DNA from 2 places in the Thalassospira sp. MIT1004 genome. Region 2 is predicted to be linked to the other one. Evidence: predicted binding sites of a transcription regulator. Region 2 holds the regulator's gene; the other holds the start of a gene.
The links. Region 2 encodes PhoB, which activates phosphate uptake and scavenging genes when phosphate is short. Its sites were predicted from a motif close to TNTCATAAAACTGTCA; they were not measured.
Positions count from the first base shown of each region.

Region 1: the regulator PhoB is predicted to act here: its motif matches at 3,106-3,121, upstream of BC440_RS15535 (RNA degradosome polyphosphate kinase).

Region 1 is NZ_MCAO01000042.1:305,280-312,844, forward strand. Features, by position in the region: gene ppx (exopolyphosphatase) at 1-830, opposite strand, end outside; gene BC440_RS15535 (RNA degradosome polyphosphate kinase) at 857-3,004, opposite strand; gene BC440_RS15540 (histidine phosphatase family protein) at 3,200-3,736, shown strand; gene aspS (aspartate--tRNA ligase) at 3,983-5,770, shown strand; one part of gene BC440_RS15550 (IS1182 family transposase) at 5,827-6,422, shown strand; one part of gene BC440_RS15550 (IS1182 family transposase) at 6,421-7,258, shown strand; gene BC440_RS15555 (FAD-dependent oxidoreductase) at 7,397-7,565, opposite strand, start outside.
Region 2 is NZ_MCAO01000011.1:344,848-352,412, forward strand. Features, by position in the region: gene uvrC (excinuclease ABC subunit UvrC) at 1-31, opposite strand, end outside; gene folB (dihydroneopterin aldolase) at 471-896, opposite strand; gene BC440_RS06375 (SDR family oxidoreductase) at 959-1,729, opposite strand; gene BC440_RS06380 (calcium/sodium antiporter) at 1,888-2,850, opposite strand; gene BC440_RS06385 (cation:proton antiporter) at 3,168-4,928, shown strand; gene phoB (phosphate regulon transcriptional regulator PhoB) at 4,991-5,686, opposite strand; gene phoU (phosphate signaling complex protein PhoU) at 5,704-6,426, opposite strand; gene pstB (phosphate ABC transporter ATP-binding protein PstB) at 6,448-7,251, opposite strand; gene pstA (phosphate ABC transporter permease PstA) at 7,253-7,565, opposite strand, start outside.

The DNA.
Region 1 (7,565 bases), on a different contig from region 2:
AGCAGCAGGTTCATGACAAGCCCCGCATGAGGCAGGCTATCGATACGGCGTTTGGAAACACCGCCCACCTTGTCAAGCGACACGCGGCTCTGCTGTGATATGATATGCGTCAGTTCGGCGATTTCGGCACGTGGCATGGTCAGGTTATGCACTACCGAAATCGGATAGTTTTCCTGGGCGATATAAAGCTTGGCAATCGAACGCCACGAACCGCCAACCGCAATCAATGGTTTGCCCGCCCCTTCATGCAGCCAGTCGATGCTTTCAAGGTGGGTTTTGACTTCGGCTTCCAGACGGGCACGGTCCGAACCAAATACCGCATGCAGGCGCATGGCACCCAACGGAACGCTGACGCGTTTTTTGATCTCGCCTTCATCAAGCAATACCAGTTCCAGCGACCCGCCACCGATATCACCAACAATGCCGGTTGCGCGCCGATCCCCCGAAATCACGCCAAGGGCGGAAAGGCGGGCTTCTTCAAGGCCGTCAATGACCTTGACGGTCAGGCCGGTCTCGGCAAGGACCCGGTCACAAAAAGCCTGTCCGTCGCTGGCAGCACGGACAGCCGCGGTCGCAAGGATGTCGACCCGTGTGACCTTCATCGCGCGGAGCAACCGGGCAAAACGCCGCAGGGCGGCGGTTGCCATTTCAACACCTTCGGGGTTGAGACGGCCGGTGTTTTCGGGGTCGCGCCCCAGACCGCACATCACCTTTTCGTTAAAAATCGGGGCCGGTGCGCGTGTCATGCCATCAAACACAACAAGACGCACCGAGTTCGAGCCAACATCAATGATGGCGATACGGTTGGAAACCCTTTGGTCAGTCAGCATGCGGTTGGTTGAACCTGCCTGTTTTCTTAGTCATCAAGCTGCAGCACGGGGACATTTGGATCTTCCTCGCTAAGCGCGCTGCCACGGCCCGAAAGTGACGGGTTGGTCATGAAATACTGGTGAGAGGAGAAAGCATTTTCATCGGCTTCGCACCGCTCGTAAGTCCCGTCGGGCTGCAGGTACCAAGCCTGCGCCGTATCTTTCAGATTTGCAATCATGATCTGTTCGACAATCTGGCGCTGGCAGGTGGGGTTTTCCACCGGGACCAGTGTTTCGACACGACGGTTAAGGTTGCGCGGCATCCAGTCGGCAGATGAAATAAACGCCTTGGCCTTGCGCGACGGCAGTTTTGCGCCGTTTGCAAAGACGACAATGCGCGAATGTTCAAGGAAACGACCGACGATGGATTTGACCCGAATATTTTCCGATAACCCCGGCACACCCGGCCGCAAACAGCAGATTCCGCGCACGACCAGTTCGATATGAACCCCGGCCTGGCTGGCGCGATAAAGCGCGTCAATCACCACCGGATCAACAAGGCTGTTCATCTTGGCCCAGATGCCCGCCGGTTTGCCCGCCTGACAGTTTTCGATCTCCTGATCGATATGGGCAAGCAGGGTCGGGCGAAGCGTATGCGGCGCGATGGCAATCTTTTCAAGCGACCGCGGGGTCGCATAACCGGTCATGAAATTAAAGATGCTGGCCGCGTCACGACCCAATGCCGGATCGCACGAGAAGAACGAAATATCGGTATAGAATTTCGCGGTGATCGGGTGATAGTTGCCGGTCCCGAAATGGACATAGGTCCGAAGCCCGTGGCTTTCGCGCCTGACCACCAGTGACACCTTGGCATGCGTTTTCCAGTCAAGGAAGCCATAGACCACCTGACAACCGGCACGTTCAAGATCGGCCGCCCAGCGCAGGTTGGCTTCCTCGTCAAAGCGGGCCTTGAGCTCCACCATCGCCGTTACCGATTTGCCCGCTTCGGCAGCCGCAATCAGGGCCTTGACGATCGGGCTGTTTTCCGATGTGCGATAAAGGGTCTGCTTGATGGTGACGACTTCGGGGTCACGCGCAGCCTGCAACAGGAACTGCACGACGACGTCGAAATCCTCGAACGGGTGGTGAACCACCAGATCCTTTTTGCTGATCGCGGCAAAGCAATCGCCGCCAAAGTCGCGCACCCGTTCAGGATAACGCGCGCCATAGGGCGGGAACAGTAGATCATGATGCAGATCGGAATCGATCAGCTGTTTGACATCGACAAGCCCGACAAGCCCGTCGACCTTGACGACTTCTTCGGGGGCGACAGAAAGTTCGTCGACCACGAAATCCAGAAGGTCTTCTGGCATCTCGGCATTGACTTTAAGTCGGATGATGCTGCCGCGGCGCCGACGCTTCAGGGCGGTCTTGAAAACGCGTACCAGATCTTCGGCTTCTTCTTCGATTTCAACGTCCGAGTCACGGATAACGCGAAACAGGCCGTGTTCGATCATGTCGAAACCGGGGAACAGCTTGTTAAGGTAAAGGACAATCGCCTGTTCCAGCGGCAGATACCGTTCGGTCCGGCCCGGCATGCGCAGGAAACGGCCGATTTTCGGCGGTACCGGGATCAGCCCGCGCATGTTGTGACCATCCGCCGGGTCAAACAGCTGCATGACGATCGCAAAGCCAAGGTTCGGAATGAACGGGAAGGGATGGGACGGATCAATCGCAAGCGGCGTTAAGGTCGGGAAGATTTCGCGCATGAAATAGCCGTCAAGCCATTTGCGGTCGGTCTGGGTCAAATCATCCGGTCTGATCACCGAAATCCCGTGCTTGTCCATCTCGCTGCTAAGCTGCTGCCAGATGCGCTGCTGATCCTGCATCAACTGGCTGGCATCATATGTGATGGCGCGCAGCTGCTCGGACGGGCTCATGCCATCCTGGCTGACCTTGGTCATGCCCGCACGCAGTTGCCCGACCAGGCCTGCAACGCGCACCATATAGAATTCGTCAAGGTTGCTGGCGGAAATCGACAGGAACCGCAAGCGTTCCAGCAACGGATGCCGTTTGTTCTGGGCCTCTTCAAGGACGCGGCCGTTAAAGGCCAGCCACGAAAGTTCGCGGTTTATAAAGCGCTTGTCCGAATCAAGTGTGATGGCGCTTGATTGAATAACGGCGGCGTGGGTCACGCTGTGCCTCCTGCGAAAGTGGGTTTGTGTCCTTGAAATAAAGCGACAGGTCCCGGTTGCGATTGGAGTATAGGATAACTGCTTGTCGGGGTGCAATTTTCTTAAATTTTTAAGTCAGTTTTCTTGGTGGCTTCACAGCGCCCGATGTGGCATGCAAAAGTCTGCTTTCCTTAAGATCACCGGATACCCGATTTTATGAAGACATTGCTTCTGCTCAGGCATGCAAAATCAAGCTGGACCGATCCGTCCCGATCCGATCACGACCGGGAACTGAACCGGCGCGGCGAAAAGGCGGCCCCGGTGATGGGGCGCTATTTGCATGAACAGGGGCTGGTGCCCGATCTGATCTGGTGTTCAACCGCCGAACGTGCGGTCCAGACATTAACCCTGCTGGGGCGCGATTTTGCCAGTGCATCCGACGTGATCTACAACGAAGACCTTTATATGGCGACCGAGGCCGTGCTGCTTGAAAGCCTTGGGCACACCCATGACGAGGCCCGCTGTGTAATGATGATCGGCCATAATCCGGGACTTGCCGATTTCGCCGCCCGGCTGTTTGGCGAGGGCGATGGCGAGGCATTGCTGGAAATGAACCGTAAATATCCGACCTGCGGTCTTTGCCAGTATGAATTTGATGTTGATCATTGGGCGGACGTTCGGTTTGAAGCCGGGCGCCTGATTCGCTTTGTCAAGGTCAAGGATTTGCAGGGGGGCGGTGCGCCGCCGACCTGAAATTCCGGCCCGCAATGCAGACCATTGCGACGGGCACTTGACGGCGGGGCTTTGGCAGCGTTTTATACCGCAGAATTTCAAGCGCCGCGTCGCGCAAACAGACAGATCACCCGATTTAAGCCCCCCGAATTGACCGGGGTGGCTGGTTTGCGGTGCTTTTTTGTTTGACAGCGCGGTGCAGCCATGCACCTTTGCGCCAAATTTGTGGCCCAAAATACCAAGCATACAAAGCAACCTGGAAAGACCATGCATCCTTATCGTTCACACAATTGTAATGCGTTGCGCGCCTCTGACGCCGATGCGGAAGTGCGCCTGTCCGGCTGGATCCACCGCAAGCGCGACCACGGCAACCTTTTGTTTGTCGATTTGCGCGACCATTACGGCATCACCCAGATCGTGATCGATATTTCAAGCCCGCTTTTCGCGGTTCTTGAAAAGTCGCGTGCCGAAAGTGTGATCACGGTGGACGGCAAGGTCGTCAAACGTACCGCCGAAACCGTCAACCCGAACCTGCCGACCGGCGAGATCGAGGTTTATGCCTCGAACATCGAAGTCCAGTCGTCGGCCGACGTTCTGCCGATGCCGGTCTTTGGCGATGCCGAATATGGCGAGGAAATCCGCCTGCGTCACCGTTACCTTGATCTGCGCCGCGAAAGTGTTCATTCGAACATCGTTCTGCGCTCGCGCGTGATTTCGGCAATGCGTCAGAAAATGACCGCACAGGGATTTTTGGAAATCCAGACCCCGATCCTGACGGCAAGCTCGCCGGAAGGTGCGCGTGACTTCCTGGTACCGTCGCGCATGCATCCGGGCAAGTTCTATGCCCTGCCGCAGGCTCCCCAGCAGTTCAAACAGCTTCTGATGGTTTCGGGCTTTGACCGTTACTTCCAGATCGCACCGTGCTTCCGCGATGAAGACGCCCGTGCCGACCGTTCGCCGGGGGAATTCTATCAGCTCGATTTCGAGATGGCCTTTGCCACCCAGGACGACGTGTTTGACGCGATCGAGCCGGTTCTTCATGACATCTTTGTCGAGTTCGGCGGTGGTCGTGACGTAACGCCGCTTCCGTTCCCGCGCATTCCGTTTGATGAATCGATGGCGAAATATGGCTCTGACAAGCCCGACCTTCGCAACCCGATCATCCTGTCTGACGTGACCGAAGCCTTCCGTGGTTCGAATTTCGGCATCTTTGCCTCGAACATCGAAAAGGGTTCGGTGGTTCGCGCCATTCCGGCACCGGGGGCCGCAGGCCGCCCGCGCAGCTTCTTTGACAAGCTCAATGCCTGGGCCCGCGAAGAAGGGGCGGCTGGTCTTGGTTACATCGTTTATGATGAAAACGGCGAAGCCAAAGGCCCGATTGCCAAGAACCTTGACGCCGAACGTATCGCAAAGATCAAGGAAGTTACCGGCGTTGCCAATGGCGATGCGGTCTTCTTTGCCTGTGACAGGGAACTGGCAGCCGCCAAATTTGCCGGCAAGTCGCGCGACAAGGTTTGCGATGAACTGGGTCTTCGTGAAGACGGCATGTTCAAATTCTGCTGGATCGTTGATTTCCCGATGTACGAGGAAGACGACGACGGCAAGATCGAATTCAGCCACAACCCGTTCTCGATGCCGCAAGGCGGTCTTGAGGCCCTTGAAAGCATGAACCCGCTTGATATCAAGGCGTGGCAGTATGACATCGTCTGTAACGGTATCGAACTGTCGTCCGGTGCCATTCGTAACCACCGCCCGGACATCATGTACAAGGCGTTCGAGATTGCCGGTTATGGCAAGGACGTCGTTGATGACCGCTTTGGCGGCATGATCAACGCGTTCAAATTCGGCGCCCCGCCGCACGGTGGTTCTGCCCCGGGTGTGGACCGTATTGTGATGCTTCTGGCTGACGAGCCGAACATTCGCGAAGTCATTGCCTTCCCGCTGAACCAGCAGGCGCAGGATCTGATGATGAATGCCCCGGCCGAGGTCGATGACCGCCAGCTTAAAGAACTGCATCTGCGGGTGCAGCTTCCGCCGAAAATCAAAAAAGACTGATTTCAGACTGCTGACAAAGTCCTCGCCAATTGCGGGGACTTTTGATTCAATGGGGCATGCTTAAAAAGAAAGAAGCCCATCAGGAAGAACTTGAGATGGTGACGCTGTCATCTCTGGTGCCTTCGGATCATTTGCTGCGCAATATCGACGCGGTGATCGATTTCAGTTTCATTCATGACCGGGTTGCACATTTGTATTGTGCCGACAACGGACGCCCGGCGCTTGATCCGGTGCTGTTGTTCAAGATGCTGTTTGTCGGCTATCTGTTTGGCATTCGCTCGGAACGGCAATTGCTGCGCGAGATCGAGGTCAATGTGGCCTATCGTTGGTTTTTGCAGCTTCGCCTGACCGACAAGGTGCCCGATGCCAGCACGATCAGTCAGAACCGGCGGCGACGGTTCAATGACAGCGACATCTGTCAGGAGATTTTCGACGAGATTGTCGAACAGGGTATCCGGGCGGGCCTTGTCGATGGCACAGTACTTTATAGCGACAGCACGCACCTCAAGGCCAATGCCAACAAGAACCGCTTCGACCGTCAGGTGGTCGAGAAGTCTCGTGCGGACTATCTTGCCGCCCTTGATGCCGATATTGCGCAGGACCGGGCTGATCATGGCAAGAAGCCGCTCAGGGAGAAAGCGCGTCAGTCTGTCTGTTGCCAAAGAAACAAAGATCAACCGTACCGATCCCGAGAGCGGCTATATGGTGCGCGATGGCAAGCCGAAGGGTTTTTTCTATCTTGATCACCGCACTGTCGACAGTGCCCATGCACTGATCACCGATATCCATGTCACGCCGGGCAATGTCCATGACAGTATGCCCTATCTGTCACGTCTGGACCGGCAGCGCGCCCGGTTCGGCTTCGATGTGCGGGCAGTGGGGCTGGATGCCGGTTACTTTACCGCCGGGATCGCCAAGGGTCTGGAAGACAGGGAAATTGAGGGCGTGATCGGCTATCGCCGTCCGACCCATCGCAAGGGATACCTGCGCAAGAAAGACTTTGAATATCTGCCTGGGATCGATGGCTATCGATGTCCGCAAGGGGAAATCCTCAATTACAGCACCACCAACAGATCCGGATACCGGGAATATAAAAGCAGCCCGAGGGTCTGCAAAAGCTGTCCGCTGCGCGATGCCTGTACGCAAAGCCGCAATCACACCAAGGTTGTGACACGCCATGTCTGGCAGGACAGCCTTGAAAAGATCACAGCCAACCGTCTCAGCCCCTGGGGCAAGCGGATTTATGAGCGACGCAAGGAAACGGTAGAGCGCAGTTTTGCCGATGCCAAGCAATTGCATGGGCACCGATACGCACGCCTGCGCGGGCTTGCCAAGGTGCGTGAGCAATGCCTTCTGGCGGCAACGGCCCAGAACATGAAGAAGATCGCCCTGATCCTGACGCGCAAGGGGGCGTTTTGTGACATGCTTTTATGGATTGTGAGCAATTGGGCCAGAAAACACGGGATTTTGCCTGCCTTTGCCGAATGATCTGGCAAACAGCAAGGCTTTCTCCTTAAAAAGACACTGCCCCATAAAAAAACGAACCCCGACAAAAATGATGGGGTTCGTCAGCAGTCTGGGGAACCAGCAGTGGCCCCCGTTCTTTTTTATCCGCAGTGTGGGGCGTTAGCTGCGCGGTTTGAGGTTTTCCGGGTCGTAAAGCGGCTTGTAGCCGATGCCGACGACTTCGACCGGGTAAATCTCGTCAAAATAGGAGACGGTCAGTTTGCGGCCTTCCTGGCAATAATCCCACGGCAGATAGGCCAAGGCGATGTTTTTGCCGATGCTGGGGCCG
Region 2 (7,565 bases):
CGGGGTTTTCGGAGGGGGTTTCAGGCTTCATCAGGCGTCTCCGGCAGATTTATTAAAAATCAAAAGTTGTGACGGCTGTCACTTCTCAAAGTGGCTTCCGACAATACCCAAAAAGATTAACGTCGCAACATCACTTCACAGAATCGCAACCCAAAAAAGATGTCCACCAAGGCTGTGGATAAGTTTGTGGGTAATAGGGGGGCTCTTTGCTGCACCCCTTGAGAGTCTTAACGTTCTATGAAGTGCACATTTATTGAGCAAACAATCTAAGTTATTGTTTTTAAACACAAAAAATACTGTCAACCTGAAAACATTCGGTAATACAGGAGTCAAAAAAGAATATTTTCCTTTGATTCCATGCCCCCAGATGCTTGTGCATAAGGGAGACAGCGATTCGGCCTAGAGGAATCACAGAGTCCCCGTCCAAAACCGTTAACAAAAGTAAATTTTAAGCAGATTTACGGATGGGATCAGCGCGCGATATTAAAGCGCTCTATTTCCACTCCGACCGCGGCAACGTCGTCAAAGACATCAAGCTTTTCAACTCGGACGTTTACCTTGCGTACCCGACGATCCGCCAGGCACATATCGGCCAGTTTTTCCCCAAGGGTTTCCACAAGGTTCACATGACCGTCACGGCAAATTTCCCGCGTGCCGGTCACCAGATCTTCGTAGCTTAAAACAGTGGCAATATCGTCATTCTGGACACCCTCGCCTTCCAGAACGGCAAGGTCCAGATTGATACGCACCCGCTGCGGGGCATGTTTTTCATGATCATATACGCCAATGGATGTCTCGACGACCATGTCACGCACGAAGACACGACGCAAACTGCCGGCATGATCTGCGTAGGGCAGTGTCGTAATGTTATCGTCCTGCTTAAGGCCTGCGGTCATGGTCTGGTCTTCCTTGTGCTGCGCTTGGTGCGGCCAGATGTCCGGAACCCAAGCCCGACGCATCATTCCTCTGGCATATTCTGTTCGCCACTGGGCGCCCAATTGAGGTGCTGCCCGCCGTCAAGCGCTAACATTTGCCCGGTGATGGCTGGCGCGGCAAGGAAAAATCGTACCGCGTCGCAAATCTCTTGCGGGTTTGTCCCAATTTTCAGGGGCGTCTGATCGCATTGCTGATCGAAAACTTCCTGTGTTTGCCGGACACTAGGCAGTGCCGGGCCGGGACCAATCGCATTGACCCGGATGTGCGGCGCCAATGCCAGTGCCAGTGTCTGGGTCAGCGTCCAAAGGCCGGCCTTGGACAAGGTATAAGTCATGAAATGCGGTGTCAGATTCCAGACACGCTGATCAATCAGGTTGATGATGACGCCCTTTTGCCCGGCGGGCAGCCGTTTGGCGAAATCCTGCGACAACACAAACGGTGCGCGCAGATTGGCTTCCATATGATAGTCCCAGCCCTCACGCGTGGCGGTGCTGATATCATCATATTCAAAGGTGGATGCATTATTGATCAGCACACCAATCGGGCCAAGTGCAGCCGTTGCTTCGCGTACGACACGGCTGCTGTCTTCTTCCTTGCCAAGATCAGCGGAAATAACGCAGGCGCGACGACCAAGGGACCGGATTTCCTCGGCAAGCTGTTCCGCATCCCTGCGCGAGGAATGGCAATGAAGGGCAACATCATAACCCTGTGTCGCCAGATCAAGCGATAAAGCCCGTCCGATACGCTTGGCAGCCCCGGTTACAAGAGCCGTTTTAGGCATTTTCCCTGTCATCTGGTTTCCATCCCGTTCATCAAGATGCGCCCCTTCCCGGGGAAGGCAGCCCCCTTAAATATCGGCCGCCGTCATTTATGTTTGGTCATTCCGGAACTTACAATCAAACCCGCCAGCCGGTCCATAACCGCATTTATCGTTTCAGGCATGAAGATCAATCATGCCGTAACCAGACTCGCAACATATCCCAGATAAGCCAGAACAAAGACGATCCCGGTGATCCGCGACACTCCGCGCAGGAAATAGCCGACCACCAGCAAAAGAATGGTAACTGCCAGCATGATCCAAAGATCGGATTGCAGAATCTGGTCTGGCACGGCAATCGGCGCAATCAGCGATACACCACCGATGATCACCAGCAGGTTCAAAAGATTGGAACCAACAACATTGCCAAGTGCAACGTCGGAATGCCCGCGGAACGCCGCAACAATCGATGCCGCCAGTTCAGGAAGCGATGTTCCGAATGCGACAAGGGTCAAGCCAATGACGGCTTCGGACACACCGAACTGACGCGCGACAGAAACACCACCATCCACCAGCAGATCCGCCCCATAGGTCAAGGCGACAATCCCGATAACAGTGGCAACAATCGGCTTGAGCCAACCGCTTGGTACTTCGCCGACTTCGTCGACTTCTTCCTCATGCAGGTGGCTGGCATCACCCGGGCTTTTTTTGTCATGCTGATAGGTAAAGTACCAGATCGCTGCCAGAACCAGCAGCATCACCGCCCCAGCCCAGCGTTCGACAACGCCAAACATGCAAAGCCCGATGAACAGAACGGTCCCCAGCAGCATGGTGCCGCCATCGCGCACAACCATGGTCCGCGATGCCGTAATCGGTTTTAGAACCGCTGTTGCGCCGAGGATCAAAAGAATATTGGCAATGTTAGAACCAACCACGTTCCCCATCGCGATGTCGCCCGACCCGGCAAGCGCCGCATTCAGCGACACGACAAATTCGGGGGCCGACGTCCCAGCGGCAACCACGGTCAAACCAACAATGATCTTGGAAACCCCCATCAACAGCGCCAGACCGACAGCACCGCGAACAATGAACTCACCACCGGCAGTCAAAAGCACAAGACCACCGATAATCTGCAAATAGGGGATGAACTGTTCCAATTCCGGCCTGCTCGTTTGGGGAAATTTCTGATTGTTCCATGCCCTTTTACGGGCCAGCGGAACATGGCATTGCGAACGTAGAATAGCAAGCTGCGTCGTCCCGTCGTAATACCATTCGTCACATCGGTGTGATGCGGTTCCCACACTGGCACGCATACCGAAAGCAATCGTCGCGGTCGCCTGCTCTTAAGACGTGTCATCCATCACAGATGCCCTCTCATACGCGAAATTTCCATAGAAATCATAGGGGTATTTCCGCTATCCTGATTTGAACGACTTCCTTTACACGCCTATCTGCGCCGGACGCATAATCCATCATGTCACACAGCGTTCTTTTCGAGCTGTTCCTTGTCCTGACCGCCGCGGTGATTGCCGTCCCGCTGGCACAGAAATTACGTGCGAACTCGATCATCGGTTTCCTGATCGGCGGCTTTTGCATCGGCCCTTTCGGTTTTGGCCTGATCAGTGACCGCGAAGACATTTCAACCGTCGCCGAGCTTGGCATTGTCTTTCTGCTGTTCATGATCGGTCTTGAATTGTCGCGCGAACGCCTGCGCGTGATTGGGGGCCGGTTCGCGACCCTTGGTTTCCTGCAGATCGGCGTCACGATGGCCGTGATGTTCGGTGTATTGCTGCTGATCAATTACGATATGCCCGCCTCCATCGTGATTGCCGGAGCACTGGCCCTGTCATCAACAGCCATTATCCTTAAACAGCTTTCTGATGAACGCCAGTTGCACACACGTTTCGGGCGTGCAGCCCTTGCCATCCTGCTGTTGCAGGACGTTGCGGTTGGTCCCTTCCTGATCATGGTGCAGGCCGCTGGCAATGCCGGGAGCGAAACCAGCCCCTGGATCAGCGCACTAAGCGGTGTGGGGGCGGTTGCTGTATTGTTGCTGACCGGTCGTTATCTCCTGCCGCGACTGTTTCGGTATATTGCGGCTCTTAAAAACCCGGAACTTTTTGCAATCGGGACCCTGTTTGTCGTTCTGGCTGCCAGCACATTGACCGAAGCCGCGGGCCTTTCAATGGCGCTTGGTGCCTTTATCGCCGGGGTAATGTTGGCCGAAACCGAATTCCGCCATCAGATCGAAGCCGACATTTCGCCATTTCGCGGTGTTTTCCTGTCGCTGTTCTTCATGTCTGTGGGAATGTCGGTCAATGCCAATGTGGTCATCGGTCAGGCCGGAACGATCATTTTGTGGCTGATCGGGCTTCTGGTCATAAAGGCAGCGGTTCTTTTCGGATTGTCCCTGCTGATCGGCTTTAACCGTGCATCTTCAATTCGGGTCGCCATGAGCCTGGCCGCCGGTGGTGAATTCGCCTTCGTCATGCTTGCACTGGCATCGCAGAACGGGGCGGTTCCGATTGACATCGCCGTGATGCTGATCCCGGTGGTTGCGATTTCGATGGGTCTGACGCCGACTTTGATTTCGCTCGGCCACCGCATCGAACAGAAGCTTCATCCAAAGGAAACCGATCAGCTAAGCGAGATCTCGGATGAAACCGACGGCATTCAGAAACATGTTCTGGTGATTGGTTGCGGGCGCGTCGGCCGGGTTCTGGCCCGTCTGCTGCGCACCAAGGAAATCCCGTTTATCGTTCTGGAATCCGATGCCCAACAGGTTTCGCGTGGCCGAGCCGAAGGTCTGCCTGTTTATTTTGCCGATGGGTCCCGACCGGAAACATTTCGTGCCGCCCATACCGAACAGGCCCATATTGCCGCCGTTGCCATGGGCAACCCGCACGCAACCGAAAAGACCGTCGCCTTGCTGCGACAGCATTATCCGCATCTGAAAATCTTTGCCCGTGCCCAGGACATCACCCATATCGGTCCGCTGTCACGCAGTGGTGCCGATGCGGCCATCCCCGAGGTACTTGAAACCGGTTTACGCCTGTCCGATCACGTTCTGGCGGCCTGCGATATCCCGCAGGAAGATATCGATATCGAAATAGCCAAGTTCCGGCGTGCCGATATGCTGCTGATGAACGAACTTGCCCCGCGCACCGCGCGCCAAAAAACCGAAGACCAGGCACAAAAAACTGCCAAACCGGCAAAATCCAGGAAAAGCACCTGAAACACAAAGACCCCCATCACGAGAATGGGGGTCTTTCGTTTCGTCTTCCAGAATAACCGCAATCAAGCGGCTTCGACATCCAGTGCATAGCCAGCAGCACGAACCGTGCGGATCACATCGCGCGTTCCCTTGACGTCATTCAATGCCTTGCGCAGACGACGAATGTGAACGTCAACCGTGCGGGTTTCGACATAGATATTCGGCCCCCAAACCGCATTCAGAAGCTGCTCGCGCGAGAAAACCCGCCCCGGATGTTCCAGGAAATAACGCAGCAGACGGAATTCGGTTGGGCCAAGATGGATAGCCTTGCCGTTACGACTGACACGATGGGCGGCCAGATCCATTTCGATATCGGAATAGATCAACTGCCCTTGTGGTTGCGCCGGACCGGATCGACGCAGAAGTGCGCGAATACGGGCCAGCAATTCACCAATCGCAAACGGCTTGGTTACATAATCATCGGCCCCGGTATCAAGGCCGCGGATGCGGTCGCCTTCTTCGCCACGCGCCGTAACCATGATCACCGGCAAATCGCGGCTTTCAGGCTTCCGGCGGATCTGGCGGCAAACCTCGATCCCTGACATCACCGGCAGTATCCAGTCCAGAAGGACCAGATCGACATGGGTTTCGGCCAGAATTTTCAACGCTTCGTCACCGTCCCCGGCTTCGACAACCTGCATCCCCTCGCGTTCGAGGTTGTAGCGCAACATGGTTACGATTGCAGCTTCGTCCTCGACGATAAGAACCGTTGGGTCCATCTTCCTATGCTCCAGTGTCACTCATTCGGTTCTACGACGGCAAAGTTCGCCGCGTCATTTTTTGGCCGAGTATCCATCGGCAGGTCTTCGCCCTTGATCCGGTAATAGATCGTTTCGGCAATGTTGGTCGCATGATCGCCAATACGTTCGATATTCTTGGCGATAAACAGCAGATGGGTCGATGCCGTGATGTTACGCGGATCTTCCATCATATAGGTCAGCAGTTCACGGAACAGGGAATTGTACATATCGTCAACTTCCTGATCGCGCGCCCAGACACGCTGGGCCTTTTCCGCATCACCTTCGATATAGGCATCCAGAACGTCCTTGATGATTTCCTGGCACAGCTTGGCCATGTTCGGGATCACCTGAACCGGGCGGATCGGCGGCACCTGGTTAAGAACCTGCGCACGCTTGGCGATATTTTTCGCCAGATCACCGATACGTTCTAGATCGTTGGACAGTTTAAGCGCGGTCACCACCTGTCGCAGGTCATCTGCCATCGGCTGACGCAGGGCCAGAAGACGTACGGCAAAATCCTGCACTTCCTGTTCCAGCGTATCGATACGGTGATCGGAAAGAATGACCTTCTCGGCCAGTTCAGAATCCCGTTTAACGATCGCACGAATGGCGGAAATCAGCTGACTTTCGGCAAGCCCGCCCATCTGCGAAATGATGTTGTTCAGACGGGTCAGTTCTTCGTCAAACGAACTGACGATATGATGTTTCTCATCGACCATCGAAAATACTCCTGCCCGGACTTAACCGAAGCGACCCGTAATGTATCCCTTGGTGCGCTCGTCCTTGGGATTGGTGAAAATCTGATCGGTTTCGCCCACTTCGACCAGCTTGCCGAGATGGAAAAACGCCGTGCGCTGCGACACGCGGGCAGCCTGCTGCATGGAGTGCGTCACGATCACAATGGTGTAGTTCGAACGAAGCTCGTCGATCAGTTCCTCGACCTTTGCGGTTGCAATCGGGTCAAGTGCCGAACACGGTTCATCCATCAGGATGACTTCGGGGCTGACGGCAACCGCACGTGCAATGCAAAGACGCTGCTGCTGCCCACCAGAAAGACCGGTTGCCGGTTCCGGCAGACGGTCTTTGACTTCTTTCAGTAGACCCGCCCGTTCAAGCGAGGTCATGACGATTTCATCGAGCTCGTCGCGCGAATTCACCAGACCGTGAATACGTGGGCCATAGGCCACGTTGTCATAAATCGACTTCGGGAACGGGTTCGGTTTCTGGAACACCATGCCAATGCGCGCGCGCAACTGAACAACGTCGATTGCCTTGTCATAGATATCACGGTCATCAAGCGTTACCTTGCCCTTGATCGTGACACCGTCAATCGTGTCATTCATGCGGTTCATGCACCGCAGGAAGGTTGATTTGCCGCAGCCCGACGGGCCGATAAGTGCTGTGACCTGACGTTCGACAATGTCAAGATTGACATCAAAAAGCGCCTGGTTGTCGCCGTAGAAAAGATTGAGGTCACGGGCCGTCATTTTCGGGCTAGTGACTGACGGCTCTGCCGTCATTGCGCTTTGAGTTACAACAGCCATTTTACCACTTCCGTTCAAATTTCTTGCGCAGATACACGGCCAATCCGTTCATCAGAATCAGGAAGCCCAGCAAGACCATGATGGCCGCCGAAGTCTTCTCGACAAAGGCACGTTCCGGACTATCCGCCCACAGATAAATCTGCACCGGCAGAACTGTCGCCGGATCAAGTGCCCCGCCCGGGATATCAACAATAAACGCCACCATACCGATCATCAGAAGCGGTGCGGTTTCCCCAAGAGCCTGCGCCATGCCGATGATGGTCCCGGTCAGAATACCGGGCATCGCCAGCGGTAACACGTGATGGGTCACCGTC